3 regions of the Stutzerimonas decontaminans genome follow, and region 3 is predicted to be linked to each of the others. Evidence: predicted binding sites of a transcription regulator. Region 3 holds the regulator's gene; each other region holds the start of a gene.

The links. Region 3 encodes FliA, which starts transcription of late flagellar genes. Its sites were predicted from a motif close to CTAAAGTTTNNNNNNNNNNNGCCGNTAA; they were not measured.
Region 1: a site for FliA is predicted at 2,596-2,623, ahead of UIB01_RS06325 (methyl-accepting chemotaxis protein). Genes of this name have one in related genera too.
Region 2: a site for FliA is predicted at 2,661-2,688, ahead of flgM (flagellar biosynthesis anti-sigma factor FlgM). Genes of this name have one in related genera too.

What each region holds. Positions count from the first base shown of each region.
Region 1 covers NZ_CP007509.1:1,362,792-1,367,945, reverse strand. Annotated here, with positions in the region: gene UIB01_RS06330 (alpha/beta fold hydrolase) at 1-663, opposite strand, end outside; gene UIB01_RS06325 (methyl-accepting chemotaxis protein) at 774-2,393, opposite strand; gene UIB01_RS06320 (DUF6746 family protein) at 2,859-3,209, shown strand; gene UIB01_RS06315 (protein-tyrosine phosphatase family protein) at 3,228-3,653, opposite strand; gene UIB01_RS06310 (AraC family transcriptional regulator) at 3,762-4,601, shown strand; gene UIB01_RS06305 (LysE family translocator) at 4,598-5,154, opposite strand, start outside.
Region 2 covers NZ_CP007509.1:3,246,158-3,251,311, reverse strand. Annotated here, with positions in the region: gene UIB01_RS23575 (PA3371 family protein) at 96-281, opposite strand; tRNA gene UIB01_RS14825 (tRNA-Arg) at 817-893, shown strand; gene UIB01_RS14820 (flagellar brake protein) at 981-1,727, opposite strand; gene UIB01_RS14815 (flagella synthesis protein FlgN) at 1,787-2,257, opposite strand; gene flgM (flagellar biosynthesis anti-sigma factor FlgM) at 2,295-2,624, opposite strand; gene flgA (flagellar basal body P-ring formation chaperone FlgA) at 2,740-3,480, opposite strand; gene UIB01_RS14800 (chemotaxis protein CheV) at 3,569-4,501, shown strand; gene cheR (protein-glutamate O-methyltransferase CheR) at 4,491-5,154, shown strand, end outside.
Region 3 covers NZ_CP007509.1:1,713,629-1,718,782, forward strand. Annotated here, with positions in the region: gene flhF (flagellar biosynthesis GTPase FlhF) at 1-1,229, shown strand, start outside; gene fleN (flagellar synthesis regulator FleN) at 1,321-2,148, shown strand; gene fliA (RNA polymerase sigma factor FliA) at 2,166-2,891, shown strand; gene UIB01_RS08060 (chemotaxis response regulator CheY) at 2,966-3,340, shown strand; gene UIB01_RS08065 (protein phosphatase CheZ) at 3,364-4,158, shown strand; gene UIB01_RS08070 (chemotaxis protein CheA) at 4,170-5,154, shown strand, end outside.

The sequences.
Region 1 (5,154 bases), 350 kb from region 3:
CACCCAACGGTCGTACTCCGGCTTCCAGTTGCCGTTGTAGTAGAACTTCTGCTGGTAGGCCTTGATGCTGTCGAAATCGGTCTTGAGTTCCGACTGATAGAGCTGATCGATCGAGGCGTAGGGCACACCCTCGGCCTGCCAGTCCTCCAGGCCGATGGGGTTGACCAGCACCAGCTGCTCGGCCCGCTGCGGGTAGTTCAGCGCCAGCCGCGCCGCCAGCATGCCGCCCATGGAATGGCCGATCACCGTCACCTGCTCGATGCTCTCCTGCTCCAGCAACTCCTGGGTGTTGTGCGCCAGCTGGGCGAAGCTGAACTGGTAACCCTCGGGCTTGCTCGAGCTGCAGAAACCGACCTGATCGGGAGCGATGACCCGGTAGCCGGCCTTGCTCAACACCTCGATGGTGCGCTCCCAGGTCGCCGCGCAGAAGTTCTTGCCATGCAGCAACAGCGCGGTGCGGCCGTTCGCCTTGCCCTGCGGCTCGACGTCCATGAAGGCCATCTGCAGCGCCTTGCCCTGGGACTCGAAACGGTAATGCTTGAGCGGATGCGGATAGCTGAAGCCTTCCAGCTGCGGACCGTAGGTCGTTCGACTTTCGGCCAGCAGCGGCAGGCTGAGGGATAGACCGGCGGCGAGCGCCAGGGCGGACACGGCTGTTTTCACGCGCGACTCCTTGTTCAGTACGGATCAGGGAAAGCCCGTACATAGGAATGCGCTGGTAGCGTCAGGTTCGCGGTCGGATTGCGACATCGCATGTCCCGACCGCGTCGCCTTTACAGACGGAAGCGCCCGACCAACTGGTTGAGCTGCGTTGCCAGGCGTGCCAGTTCGTCACTGGCCACCGAGGTCTGCTGCGCACCGGTGGCGCTCTGTTCGGAGATGTCGCGGATGGCCACCAGATTGCGATCCACTTCCCGCGCGACCTGTGCCTGTTCCTCGGCAGCGCTGGCGATCACCAGGTTCATCTCGTTGATCTGCCCGACGCGCTCGGCAATCAGCCCCAGCGCCTGATCCGCTTCGCCGGCCATGGTCTGGCTGCGCGAGGCGAATTCACTGCTCTGCTGCATGTCGCGCACCGATTGATCGGTCGCGCTCTGGATCGCGCCGATCATGCGCTCGATCTCCTGAGTCGAGCTCTGGGTGCGCTGCGCGAGGTTGCGCACCTCGTCGGCGACCACCGCAAATCCACGTCCGGCTTCGCCGGCCCGCGCCGCTTCGATGGCGGCGTTGAGCGCCAGCAGATTGGTCTGGTCGGCGATCGCACGGATCACATCCACCACCTGGCCGATGCTCGCCGCCTCCTCGGCCAGCCGGGTCACGGTTCCGGCGGTCTGCTGCAGCTTTTCGCTCAGTTGGTCGATGGTCTGCCGCGTGGCGGTCACCTGCCGGCGTCCATCGTCAGCGACCGTCTCGGCATCGCGCGAGGCATCCGAAGTGCGGTTGGCATTGCCGGCCACTTCGTCTACCGCGGCGGACATCTCGGTGACCGCGGTAGCGGCCATCTGCACTTCCTCGTTCTGCTGATGGATGCCCTGCGCGGTGTGCTGGGTAACCGCGTGCAGCTCTTCGGCAGCGGAAGCCAGCTGGGTCGCCGAGCCCTGAATGTCCTGCAGGGTATCGCGCAGGGTGTGCTGCATCTGCCGGATCGACTGCTGCACCTCGGTGATTTCGTCCTTGCCGCGGCATTCGATGGTGCGGCTCAGATCGCCGGCCGCGACCGATGCAGCGGCCTGCTTCAGCTCTTCCAGCGGGCGGCTGATGCTGCGTAGCAGCACCAGAGCAAACAGGCCGCCGCCGATCAGCAGCGCCAGCAACAGGCCGATATTCAGCACCCGGTTGCGCTCGTACAGCGCCACTGCCTGATCGTATTCGGCCTTGGCCTCGCCCAGCTGCAGATGAATCAGCTCGCTGAAGCCTTCGGAGATGGGGTCGATCAGCGGATACAGATCATTGATGACGAACGCAGCCAGGCGCTTCTCGCTGTGGCGATCGAAGATACGCTCAAGGTCATCGAGCGGGGTCTCGGCCTTCTGCATCAACGCCTCGATGCGCACCGATACCTGGCGTTCTGCGTCGATCAGCTTGGTGCTCATGAAATCGCCCCAGAGACGGCGGATCTCCGCACGTGCTGCTCGCACGTCGTCCCGCGCCTGTTGGTAGCTGAGCATCCCGCTGCGCGACTTGTGCGTGGCGTCGACGATCTTCACCGCGTAGAGATCGGCAATCAGCTTGAGGTCACGCAACGGCACCACGCGGTCGAGGTACACGGTATTCAGGCCGGCGACGCTGCGCTGCTGCGCGTTCAGACCGGTCAGGCCGATGACCAGGCAGGCGGTCAGCATCGCCCCGACCAGAATCAACAGGCGGGCTCGGATAGTCAGTTGCTGCATCATTCGTTCTTTCCATATGGCGTGCCGGCTCTGAGGGCGGCAATTGGCAAGTAAGGCATCAGTGTCGAATGGTTCGCGCCGACGTTGGGGCGTCGGTCTGTAGTCCCTTTGCGGAACCTGCAAGCAATGAGGTAGCGAGGCACATTGTTGTTGAATCCCCGAAACGCTTGGTCATCCGATAGAGGCCAGATGCCAGCGCCTATATCTATCGGCTGTGACAGCCGTCTCTTTAGCAAACGCCTGCTGCAATAGCCGTTCCAGAGCGGCTGCCAATACGACCAGCAGTCCGCCCGCGGTTTTCTGGCAGGCGCAACGCACGACGAATTGCAGGTTGCAATCTCCAAGAATCAGCCGATGCAGGCGTCCGGTATGCGACTAATGGCGCAGCGCAGACTGTGCGCTGCTGCACAACGTCCAGATCAACAGGTGGTACCTTCGCGCCCCACAATTTTCAGCTAGGGACCAGTCGTGAAAACGCTCATTCGGACCGCCATTCTGGCGCTGACCACCATCGTTGCCGGCCATGCTCTGGCCGACGCCCAGCCATCACGCAACCTGGCCGAGGCGGTAAAAAACTTTTCCGACTACAACAACCGCCTCGAACAGGCCATGGCGCAGGGCCTGACACCCGAGAGCATGGCGCAGATCCACGAGCTGACGTACACGCTGAAAGACGCGCTGGACAAGATCAACGAGGAGATGGGCGACCTGACCGACACCCTCGAGGAAATCCACATCGCCTCGGAAGCGAAGGATGCCGAAGAGGTCGAAAGCCACACCACCGACTACCTGAAAACCGCGCGGACGGTTATCAAGTAACCGCTATTCTCCCGGCGCTCACGGCTCCACCGGGATGATGTCGAAGCCGATGCGGTTGTCGCTGATGACACGAAACTCCAGCGTCTGCCCCGCTTGCACCTGCGCCAGTTTCTCGCGGCGCAGGCTCAGCTTGCCGCACAGCGTATCGTCCAGCGGATCGGTGCCGATGCTGACGATCCGCGCGCCGGCCGGCACCTGAAAACGCACCACCTCGCCGACATGGATGCGCGCAGCCAGCTCACGGTCGATCAGCACGGCGATATAGCAGCCGCCACCGCGCAAGCCGAAATCCCGCGTCACCACCACCTCACCGGCATTCTCCAGCGCCTGCTGGTAGGCCAGCACCCGCTCGGCCGTCACTGGAACGATGTCCTCGGCATCGGGCTGCCAGGATGAACAGCCAGCCAGCGAAAGCAGTGCGGCGAACGCAAGAATTGGGCGCATGTGAACTCCTTGTCCGGGAAGGGATGGCGAGCCGTGGCAATCGAGCATGCCAGAGCGACGGATGATTGCTAGAGTCAGGTTCCAGTTTTTGACCACGGCGCTCTTAACGTGAACGGTTCGGACGATAGCCAACCCCGCTTCTGGCGCGATGCCGCCCTGCCCTTCCTCGAGGCGCGTGCCGTCGCCGACGGGCGCAAGGTCTGCTATGCGCCGCATTGCCATGAGACCTTTTCGATCGGCGCGATCACCGCCGGCGCCAGCACCTACTTCAACGGCGACGCCCAGGAACGAATCGCCCGCGGCACGCTGGTGCTGATCAATCCACAGACCGTGCATGCCTGCAATCCTATCGATGGCCGACCCTGGTCATACCTGATGTTCTACGTCGACGTGTGCTGGCTGGGCGCGTTGCAGCATGAGCTGGGCGTCAGCAGCGACGGTCACTTCATTCCCTACGCGCCGATCCAGAGCCTCGACCAAACGCTGTTCAACGGGCTGACCCAGCTATACGCCACGCTGCTCGACCAGCAGGCGGACACGCTGCACAAGCAGAGCGCCGCGGTGGAATATTTCACGCTATTGCAGCAGACGCTGGCGCCCGCCCCGACTCAGCCATATGCCGAGCCGTTGCAGCAGCTGAGCCGCGCTGCCGAGTACATCGCCGAACATTGCACCGAGGCGCTGCGCCTGGAAGACATCTGCCAGGCCGCGGAGCTTTCGCCGTCCTACCTCATCCGCACGTTCAAGCAGCACTACGGCATGACCCCGCATGCCTATCTGCTCAACCGCCGCATCCAGCGCAGCCAGCACTGGCTGCGCCAAGGTCTGGACCTCGCCGAGGTCGCGCTGGCCGCAGGCTTTGCCGATCAGGCGCACTTCCAGCGCACCTTCAAGCGCCAGCTCGCCGCGACGCCCGGACAGTATCGCGACCGGGCTGCCCGCAACTAACCCAACACGAGATAAAGCGCGCTGCCGGCCAGCAATAGCGCCATCGTCCGGTTCAACCAGCGCACCCGCGCAGGCACCTGCAGGTAGCGACCGAGAAAGACACCCGCGCCGGCCCAGCAGGCAATCGACGCATAGCAGATGAGGAAGTACAGAGCGGCGAACAGCCAGACCCGCTGCACATCGCCGTTCGCCGCGAACAGGCCCATGCCGGCAACGGAGGCCAGCCAGGCCTTGGGGTTGAGCCACTGCATCAGCGCCCCATCGAGCAACGAGGGGCCACCGCTGGCGGCGGCGGGTTCCAGCCGACCATCATCCGCAGCCAGCCGCCAGGCCATATACAACAGGAAGGCCACGCCGCCCCACTGGATGCCGCGCATCATCATCGGCGCACGTTCCAGCAGCTCGTACAGGCCGAGGCCGATGAGCAGCAGCAACAAGGTGAAACCGATGGTTGCACCGGCGATGTGCCGCGCACTGGCGCGAAAGCCAAAACGCGCGCCGCAGTTGAGCGCCACCAGATTGACCGGCCCCGGGGTGATCGAAGAGGCCAGCG
Region 2 (5,154 bases), 1.5 Mb from region 3:
AATTGTACGACGATCTGCCGATTAGTAAAGGCGTGGTGCTATCAGTATGCCTCTATTGTGACGCAGTCCATCCCTCGTATGTAAATCAGCTCGTGCTAGCGAAGCACTGGGTCAAATTTGATCCGGCGGCCGATTAGCATGGCAAGGATGAACAGCGTGCCAAAAATACCTACTCCGGCTTTGCTCGCTTGGATAAGTCCGCTCATTTCGTGAGGGGTTAGAAAGACGCCGTACACGCATACAGCGGTCATTGCTAGACAGGTAAGTGCGTACTTAGACATGGTTACATCTCCTTCGCGGAACAATTCGCGCGTCAGCTAATCCTTAGAAAACCCAGCGTTGAGGCTGTGAGACAGTGTTGGTTTCGCTGCCGCTGAGCGTGATGATCCGAGTACTGTCGTGGGTAACGGTGCGCTGCAGAGAAACCTGGGGGTTCGTTTCGAATTGTGGCGGCGTAGTCTGGTTTGCTGATATTTGCAATGCGGCAAATGCCACGAGTGCGAACCCTGAGCTGAGAAGATAAACCGGCTTTGTCATGAGGCGTCATCCTTCGCGTCACGTTAAGTTTAGGTTCTTCTTTGCAGTAGGTATGCCAATCGAGATTCTAGGTAAACTGCTTTTAAATCAATGAGTTAGCTTATTTATCAGTAGGCCGATGCGTGCGCTTTGCAAGGCAGGGCAAAAGTATTCGTGCAATATGCACGGGTATGGAGGGTCGCGAGATTGGGGTTAGCCAGTCTGTGCTACAAATGCGTTGTTGGAAGGCGTCAGGCATGACAAACGGCGCTTGGCTCGTTAAGATTCGGCGCGCAATTTGTCCCAGTAGCTCAATTGGATAGAGCATCCCCCTCCTAAGGGGAAGGTTGGAGGTTCGACCCCTCTCTGGGACGCCATATCTCAATGGGTGCGGTCGGCCGACTACTGCGCCTTTATGCGTTGAGGGCGGAAGTGGCGGCGCTCTTTTGCGGGTGCGCTTGTTGCTAGCCGAAGGGGGTTTCGGCGCTCTCGCGGCGGGCATCGCGCTGCAGCTGATACACCAGGCGTTCGATCTGGCGTTGCGTAAGCCCGCTGAGCCGATGAAAGCGCAATCCGCATAGGGAAGTATCAAGCTTCTCGTCGATAACCAAGTGGCGCAGCTCAACCGCAGTTTCAATCGCCCCCATCGGTAGTCTCGCTGAAAGCTCGTAAACCTGTCCGGTCTGGAGGCTGGTTTGCTGATTGCCCTTGATGCTTAGTTTGCAGCCCGTGGCTGAAATATCGAGCAGTCTGCCTTCTAGCTTTTTGCGCAGCGCTGCGCCGCCAAGCTGGGCTGCGACAACAGGCTCCTTGAGCTGTGCGCGATAAGCATTGCGACGTTGATGGTAGGTCAGTTCTGCTGGCGTAGGTATCCAGTAACAGCGAGCGCCATCTATTTCGCCGACGTGCACAGGTTGATCATTCGACCAGGAGACTCGGGCGCCTTCATAGAAGCCCTCGACGTGAAAGGCTTCGCTCTGTAGCAGAAAGCGTTCCCCGTCATTTGGAATCAGCTCATCGAGCGCAATCCAGCCGGTTTCGCGATTCATTTCAACCAGAAAGCTCTGGTAGCGCTGACTTCGCTCATGAAACCGAAGGGTGAGAGGGGTGTTGTTTTCGATGAGCGGCCGCAGGTTGGCGTATATCTCCAGTGGCGCCGTCAGGACTTTCGGAGGCTGGGGGCCGTCCTCGTCCAGAAATAGGCTAGACACGATCCGGTGTCCCCTGGCGCATTGTCATCACCATCGTGTTGCGTCCTAGTAGCGTTGATTCAGGCTTGGCTCAAAGGCCGCTGCTGCTTGTTCCGGGAAGCCCCGCCGCGATTGTCGTACAAGCTGGGAGCTTCCTCTTTCCCCTGAAGAATGCCCAGCATACTTCCGAGCGCGCTCTGGTTGGCTCGGATCAATCGGCCATTTCGCTCATTGGCGCTGCGGCAGCTCTCTAGTTCGGCTTCAAGTAACTGAGCCTTTTCCAGAATGGCGGGGCCGTCGGTCGATTTGCTAGCGGCTTGTTCCAGCCCTGAGCGGTCTGCGCTGAGCTGCTGGTCACGCAGCCATTGGCTTCGCTGCGCTCCGTGCTGGCCAAGCAATGCGAGCAGAGGCTGCTTCTTGGTGAGTATCACTTCCAGATCCGCCAGATTGCGATCGCTCAGCGCCTTGAACTCTTTGTCGATTAACTCAAGGAGCTCGCGGGCCATGCCGATATCATCGGTCAGCTGCTCAAGCAGGGCGGTATCGTTCATTTGAGGCTCTGGGCATACTCGCGAATGGGATTCAGGCTCAGCGTTGCGTTTCGAACGCCAATAGCTTGGCTGCAACTCGTTCGCTGTCGACCTGATAAGAGCCGTCAGCAATCGCCTGCTTCAGCTTGGCCACTCGCTCCAGGTCGACCGCGGGCTGCTCGTTGAGCTTGTCGGTCGCCTGTTGCAGGCGCTGGGCTTCAGGACTTAGCTGTACGGTGTCGCCGGTGCCGGCATTAACGGTGCCGGTTTTCGGAGCGCTGCTGGCGAGTTCTGCTTGGGTGCCAGCTGTGCGTTCGTTACTTTGCACACTGGTGCGCCCGTTAGGGGCGTTCAGTGGGCTGTTCGGTCGATTGAAGTCGATGACCATGATGCAAACCTCGAAGGAATCAGGACGCTTGCCATGTGTTCGGCAACAATGGATCAAACTTTAGCTTTTTTTTCGGCGTGGCACACCGAAAAAAAGCGCCGCGCACGTCCAGCAGCTACATCGCGACTTCAACCTGGCCTGGTCCTGTGACCCGGGCCTTGACGATGCGGCCCGAACGCTGGTTCTTCACGGGAATCTGCTTGCCTGGGACGCCATCTGACATGGCCTCGCCAGGCATCCGGACGCTTATCGATCCGCTTCTGGCGGTAATGATGACCTGATCGCCCTTGCGTACAACCTTGGCCAATTCCATCTGGTTCGGCGTAATGACCTGGTCCGGTTGTGTCGGGCGAGTCAGCTTGTTGCCCAGCACCTCCTCCAGTCGCGTTAGGTAGCCCTGATTGAGGTTGGATACGTCCCGCTCGGCAAGGCTTACGTCCGCGGCGCTCAGCACCGTATCGCGTAGCAACGACCGGTTGGCGACGACCACCTCGCGGTAGAGCCTAACCTGCGCGGGGACGAAGACTGACCATGGACTGCTGCCCTCGCAACTGACCCGTACCGTGACGCGCCCCATCGGTGGAGCGGAGTTGCCAAGGCTGGCCGCGAGCAGTTGGTCACACTGATTCAGGCGGAGTCTTGGGTCCAGTCGGCTGACAACGATCTCATGGCGCGCATCAATGTTGCTGCGGCTCAAATAGTCTTTCACTGTCTCCTCAAGAAACTGCTCGGTCACGTCGATAAGCTGTTCAGGATGTGACATGGTTGACGCATGGGTGAAAGAGCTCATCGCGCACAGCGCTGCTAGCAGCAAACAACTGCACAGCTTTTGGCGACCGCGCCGGAAAATGGTCATATGGACGTTCATATCCCAATCAAAGCAAGGGGCGTGCCGCGTCGTGTCGTCTGGCCCCGAACGTCTGCAAGCAGAGAGGAAGACTGGCATGGCCGGTGTATTGGATTCGGTTAACCAGCGTACCCAATTGGTGGGGCAGAACCGCCTGGAGTTGCTGCTGTTTCGTCTCGAAGGCGACCAGCTTTATGGGATCAATGTGTTCAAGGTTCGCGAAGTACTGCAGTGCCCTCGTCTGACCGTTATGCCGAAGTGCGGTCGGGTGGTGCGGGGGGTTGCGAGCATTCGTGGCACCACGTTACCGATCCTCGATCTATCGCTTGCAACAGGCAAGTCGGCGCTTATGGATCTGCAGAACTCCTTTGCGGTGATTACCGAGTACAACAACCGGACGCTGGGTTTTCTGGTGAGTTCGGTCGAAAGAATCGTCAATTTGAACTGGGAGGCGATACTGCCGCCGCCAAAGGGGGCGGGGCGTGATCATTACCTCACCGCCGTGACCCACATCGACAACAAGCTCGTCGAGATCATCGATGTGGAGAAGGTCCTGGCGGAAGTGGCGCCCACCTCGGAGGAGGTTTCTTCGGGGGTGGTCGATGCCGACACTCGAGCCAAGGCGCTCTCCTGTCGCGTTCTGATCGTCGATGACTCATCGGTGGCGCGTAAGCAGATCACTCGCTGTCTGGAAAATATAGGCATCGAGGTCGTCAAGTTGAACGACGGGCGCGAAGCGCTGAACTATCTGAAGCGGATGGCAGACGAAGGCAAGAGCCCGGCAGAAGAGTTTTTGATGATGATTTCCGATATTGAAATGCCGGAAATGGATGGCTATACCCTGACAACCGAGGTGCGACACGATCCGCGAATGCACGGTATGCATATACTTCTGCATACTTCCCTTTCCGGCGTGTTCAACCAGAACATGGTGAAGCGGGCAGGCGCGGATGATTTCCTCGCCAAGTTCCAGCCTGATGATCTCGCTGCCCGCGTGGCCGAGCGGATCAGGCAGGCGGATGCAAACTGAGGCTAGCTCCTCTCATGATGGTGAGGCTTTATTGGTGTCAGTCGATCTGGATTTCGAGCAGTTCCGGGTATTTCTTGAAAAGACGTGCGGCATTCTCCTGGGTAGTAACAAGCAGTATCTGGTTTCCAGCCGCCTGAACAAGCTGATGGAACAGCAGGGAATCAAGACGCTGGGCGACTTGGTGCGAAAAATCCAGGCGCAGCCGCGTGGGGGGTTGCGAGAGCTGGTCGTCGATGCGATGACGACCAACGAAACTCTCTGGTTTCGTGATACTTACCCGTTCGAAGTGCTGAAAAGTCGCGTTTTACCGGAGATGCTCAAGGCAGGGTCCGGACAGCGCCTGCGGATCTGGTCGGCTGCCTGCTCGTCGGGGCAGGAGCCCTACTCGCTGTCGATGGCGATCGACGAATACGAACGCAGCAATCCGAGCCAGGCAAAGACCGGTGTGCAGATCGTTGCCACAGAGCTTTCGGGCGCGATGCTTGCGGCCTGCAAAGCCGCCGAATACGACAGCTTGGCAATAGCTCGTGGTTTGTCCAGCGACCGTTTGCAGCGCTATTTCGATGTGAAGGCTCCGGGGCGTTGGGCGGTAAAACCGGCGATTCGTTCGCGGGTCGAGTTCAAGGTTCAGAACCTTTTGGACAGCTACGCGG
Region 3 (5,154 bases):
TGGGCGCCGATGCCGTGATCATCGGCAATCGCCGGGTGGCCGGTGGCGTCGAGCTGACTGCCGTGCTCGATTACCCGATGCAATCTGCGCCGGCCGCCAACAAGCCCAACCCGGCGCTGGAAGCCGAGCTGCGCAAGACTCAGGCCCGTCTGGCCAATGCCCACGCCGAGCTGAGCGCCGCACCGCGGGCGAAGATGCAGGATCGTCAACTGGTTGACGAGAAGCCGGCCGCCGCAGCGAGCAAGCCGCAACCCACTCCGGTTGCCGAGGCTACCGCTGCGGTCGATTCGCGTGCGATCGAAGCGATGTATTCGGAGCTGCATGGTCTGCGCGAGCTGATCGAAGTGCAGCTCGGTTCGATTGCCTGGGGCCAGGAGCAGAGCCGTCGGCCGCAACAGGCTGGCCTCTGGCGCCGTCTGCAGCGCATGGGGCTGCCGGCTGAGCTGTCGCGCAGCCTGCTGGAAAAAGTTGCCGGCATCAACGAGTCGCGCCAGGCTTGGCGCATGGTGCTGGCGCACTTGGCGCAGGCGATCAAGGTCAGCAAGAACGAGCCGCTGGAAGAGGGTGGTGTCATCGCCTTGGTAGGCCCAGCTGGCGTCGGCAAGACCACCACGCTGGCCAAGCTCGCGGCGCGCTACGTATTGAAGTACGGCGCACAGAGCATTGCTCTGGCCAGCATGGACAACTACCGGATCGGCGCGCAGGAGCAGCTCAAGACTCTGGGGCGGATCCTCGATGTGCCGGTGCTGCAGCTCGATCCGAGTCAGCCGCTGAACAAGTCGTTGGCCTCACTGGCGCGCAAGCGGGTGATCCTGATCGACACCGCCGGTCTGCCCGCCAGCGATCCGACGCTGCGTATGCAACTCGAGGCGCTGTCCGACAAGGGCGTCAAATCGAAGAATTATCTGGTGCTGGCTGCAACCAGCCAGAGCCAGGTGCTCAAGGCGGCGTGGCACAACTATCGTCGCTGTGGCCTGGCTGGCTGTATCCTGACAAAGCTGGACGAGGCTGGCAGCCTCGGTGATGTGCTTGGGCTCACGATCAGCCAGCACTTGCCGATAGCGTACCTCGCGGACGGCCCCCGGATTCCGGACGACTTGCACCTGCCACGCAGCCATCAACTGGTCAGTCGCGCGGTGAGTCTGCAATCCGGCGAGGAACCGAGCGAGGAAACCATGGCCGATATGTTCGCCGGGTTGTACAACGGCTCGTCACGGCGGGCCGGATGATGCTGCGACAGCAGTACCTGAATGAATCAGATGCGTGCCATGCGGGCGCATCGCCGGCCGCAAGGCCCCAGCAAGATATAGGCATGTGAACATGGGTATGCATCCCGTACAGGTGATTGCGGTGACCGGCGGCAAGGGTGGCGTCGGCAAGACCAACGTGTCGGTCAATCTGGCACTGGCGCTGGCTGACCTTGGCCGACGTGTGGTGTTGCTTGACGCCGACCTCGGCCTGGCCAACGTCGACGTGCTGCTGGGGCTTACCACCAAGCGCACCCTGGCCGACGTCATCGCCGGCGAATGTGATCTGCGCGACGTGCTGATCCAGGGGCCGGGCGGCATCCGCGTAGTGCCGGCCGCATCCGGCACGCAGAGCATGGTGCAGTTGTCTTCGCTGCAGCACGCGGGGTTGATCCAGGCGTTCAGCGAGCTCGGCGACGAGCTCGACGTGCTGATCATCGACACCGCGGCTGGTATCGGCGATTCAGTAGTGAGCTTCGTGCGCGCCGCGCAGGAGGTGCTGCTGGTCGTCACCGATGAGCCGACCTCGATCACCGATGCCTACGCGCTGATCAAACTGCTTAACCGTGATTACGGCATCAGCCGTTTCCGGGTGCTCGCCAATATGGCTCATGCTCCGCAGGAAGGGCGCAACCTGTTCGCCAAGCTGACCAAGGTCACCGAGCGCTTTCTGGATGTAGCGCTGCAGTATGTCGGTGCCGTGCCTTACGATGAGGCTGTGCGCAAGGCTGTACAGAAGCAGCGTGCGGTCTATGAAGCCTACCCGCGATCTAAATGCGCGCTGGCGTTTAAGGCCATCGCGCAGAGGGTCGATACTTGGCCGTTGCCCGCCACGCCGCGTGGTCATCTCGAATTCTTCGTAGAGCGTCTCATCACCCCCGCTTCACAAAGCCACGAATGACAGGTGCCGGATCCGCTATGTATTACAGCAAGGCTCAGGCAAAGGATGCGCAGTACCGCCTGATCGATCAGTACGCCCCGCTGGTCAAGCGAATCGCTTACCACCTGCTGGCGCGTCTGCCTGCCAGCGTGCAGGTCGACGATCTGATTCAGGCTGGAATGATCGGACTGCTGGAAGCAGCTAAGAAATACGACGCCGGCAAGGGTGCCAGTTTCGAAACCTACGCCGGTATCCGCATTCGCGGCACCATGCTCGACGAAGTGCGCAAGGGCGACTGGGCGCCGCGCTCGGTGCACCGCAATTCGCGGATGGTCAGCGAGGCGATTCGGGCGATCGAGGCGAAAACCGGTCGCGACGCTAAAGATCACGAGGTTGCGGCCGAACTTAAGCTAAGCCTCGATGAGTATTACGGCATTCTCGGCGATACGCTGGGCAGCCGCCTGTTCAGCTTCGATGATCTGCTGCAGGAGGGTGAGCACGGCGAGCTTCAGGAGGATGCTGCCAGTACCCACCCTGAGCCCTTCCGCGATCTCGAGGACGAACGCTTTCAGCAGGCCCTGGCCGACGCCATTGCCAACCTGCCCGAGCGCGAGAAGCTGGTGCTGTCGCTGTATTACGACGAAGAATTGAACTTGAAGGAAATTGGGCAGGTGCTGGGAGTTAGCGAGTCGCGTGTGAGCCAGTTGCATAGCCAGTGTGCTGCGCGCTTGCGTGCACGCCTCGGCGAATGGCGCGCCAATTGACGATTGTTTGCGGTATGACGTGCTCGGTTTGCTGAGGCATTTTTGGACTTACGGAGGTCGACTTGGACAAGAACATGAAAATCCTCATCGTCGATGACTTCTCGACGATGAGACGAATCATCAAGAACCTCCTGCGTGATCTGGGGTTCACCAACACCGCCGAAGCGGATGACGGCACCACCGCGCTGCCAATGCTGAAGAGCGGCAGCTTCGACTTCCTCGTCACCGACTGGAACATGCCGGGCATGAGCGGTATCGATCTGCTGCGCACCGTGCGCGCTGATGAGCGCCTCAAGCACCTGCCAGTACTGATGGTGACAGCCGAGGCGAAACGCGACCAGATCATCGAGGCGGCACAGGCCGGGGTTAACGGCTATGTGGTCAAGCCTTTTACTGCCCAGGTGCTCAAGGAGAAGATCGAGAAGATCTTCGAGCGCGTCAACGGCTGAAGCAGCAACGCCGCGAGGGCACTATGACGCAAGCAGATCAAAGCCTGGCAGAGTTCGAAGCGACTCTGAAGGCCCATGCACCCAAGCTGATCGAAAGTCTGCAGCAGGGCCGCTTCGATGAAGCGACGCAGATGTTCAACGAGCTCAATCAGGTGCGCAATCACGGGCTCTATCTGGAGGTTGGCAAGCTCACCCGCGAGCTGCACAACGCTATCGTCAAGCTCGAGATGGATACCTGCGCTACCGGGGGCGATCCGTCACCGATTACCGATGCGACCGATCGCCTGTCCTACGTGGTGGAGATGACCGAGAAGGCCGCCAATCGCACCATGGATCTGGTGGAGGAGTCCGCTCCGCTGGTGAACTACGTGAGCTACGAGGCCCAGAGCTTGACGGCCGACTGGCAGCGCTTCATGCGTCGCGAAATGAATGCCGAGCAATTCCGCGAGCTGGTCAAGCGCATCGACCAATACCTCCAGCGCAGCATGAATGACGGCAGCCAGCTGTCGCAGAATCTCAGCGAAATCATGCTTGCCCAAGACTTCCAGGATCTGACCGGCCAGGTGATCAAGCGGGTGACCCGCCTCATCACCGAGCTTGAAAGCAACCTGCTCAATCTCGTCCTCATGGCGGGGCAGGTCGACCGCGTCGCCGGCATCCAGCACGACCGCGATGCCATGCGTGCCGAGCAAGAGAAGAAAAAACAAGAAAAAATGCCTTCCAACGGTGAAGGTCCGCAGATGCATGCCGATATGCGTGAAGACGTCGTTTCCGGCCAGGACGATGTCGATGATCTGCTTTCAAGCCTGGGCTTTTAGGGGAAGTGAATATGAGCTTCGACGCCGATGAAGAAATCCTCCAGGATTTCCTGGTAGAGGCCGGCGAGATTCTCGAACTATTGTCCGAGCAACTCGTGGAGCTGGAAAGCAGCCCCGATGACATGGCGTTGCTCAATGCGATTTTTCGCGGGTTCCACACGGTAAAGGGCGGTGCGGGCTTTCTTCAGCTCCATGAGCTGGTGGAGTGCTGCCATATCGCCGAAAACGTCTTCGACATCCTGCGCAAGGGTGAGCGTCGCGTCGACTCCGAACTGATGGATGTCGTGTTGCAGGCCCTCGACTCCGTGAACGAGATGTTCAGTCAGGTCCGCGAGCGCGTCGAGCCGACTCCCGCCTCACGCGAGCTACTCGCCGCTCTGGCGCGTCTGGCAGAACCCGCTTCTGCTGACGAACCGGCGGCTCCGGTCGAGACGCCGGTTATGCCCGAGCCCCAGGTCGAAGCTGACGACAGCGAATTCGAGCAGCTGCTCGACGCCGTTCAGCCGCCAGCCGGCGAGTCTGCAGCCGCGCCGGCAAGCGGTGGCGCTGACGAAATCACTGACGACGAATTCGAGTCGTTGCTCGACCAGCTGCATGGCAAAGGTCAGTTCTCGGCCAGTGCATCCAGCACGGCACCCGAGCCTGAGGTCGCTGCACCGACCAGCGATGAGATTACCGACGACGAATTCGAGGCTCTGCTCGATCAGCTGCATGGCAAGGGCAAGTTCGAGCCCGTTGGCAGCGTAAGCGCTGAACCCGCTGCGCCGTCGAGTGCTGCGCCGGTCGGCAGTGCCAGCGCCACTGATGAGATCAGCGATGACGAGTTCGAAGCGCTGCTCGATCAGCTGCACGGCAAAGGCAAATTTGAGCCTGCGGTTGCCGAGGTAGCGGCTGCCGCGCCGAGCAAGCCGGCACCCAAGCCCGAGCCCGCTCGTGCTGCTGTTCCAGCCAAGGCTGCACCAGCGGCCGCGGTGAGCAAGCCTGCTGCCGCGGCTC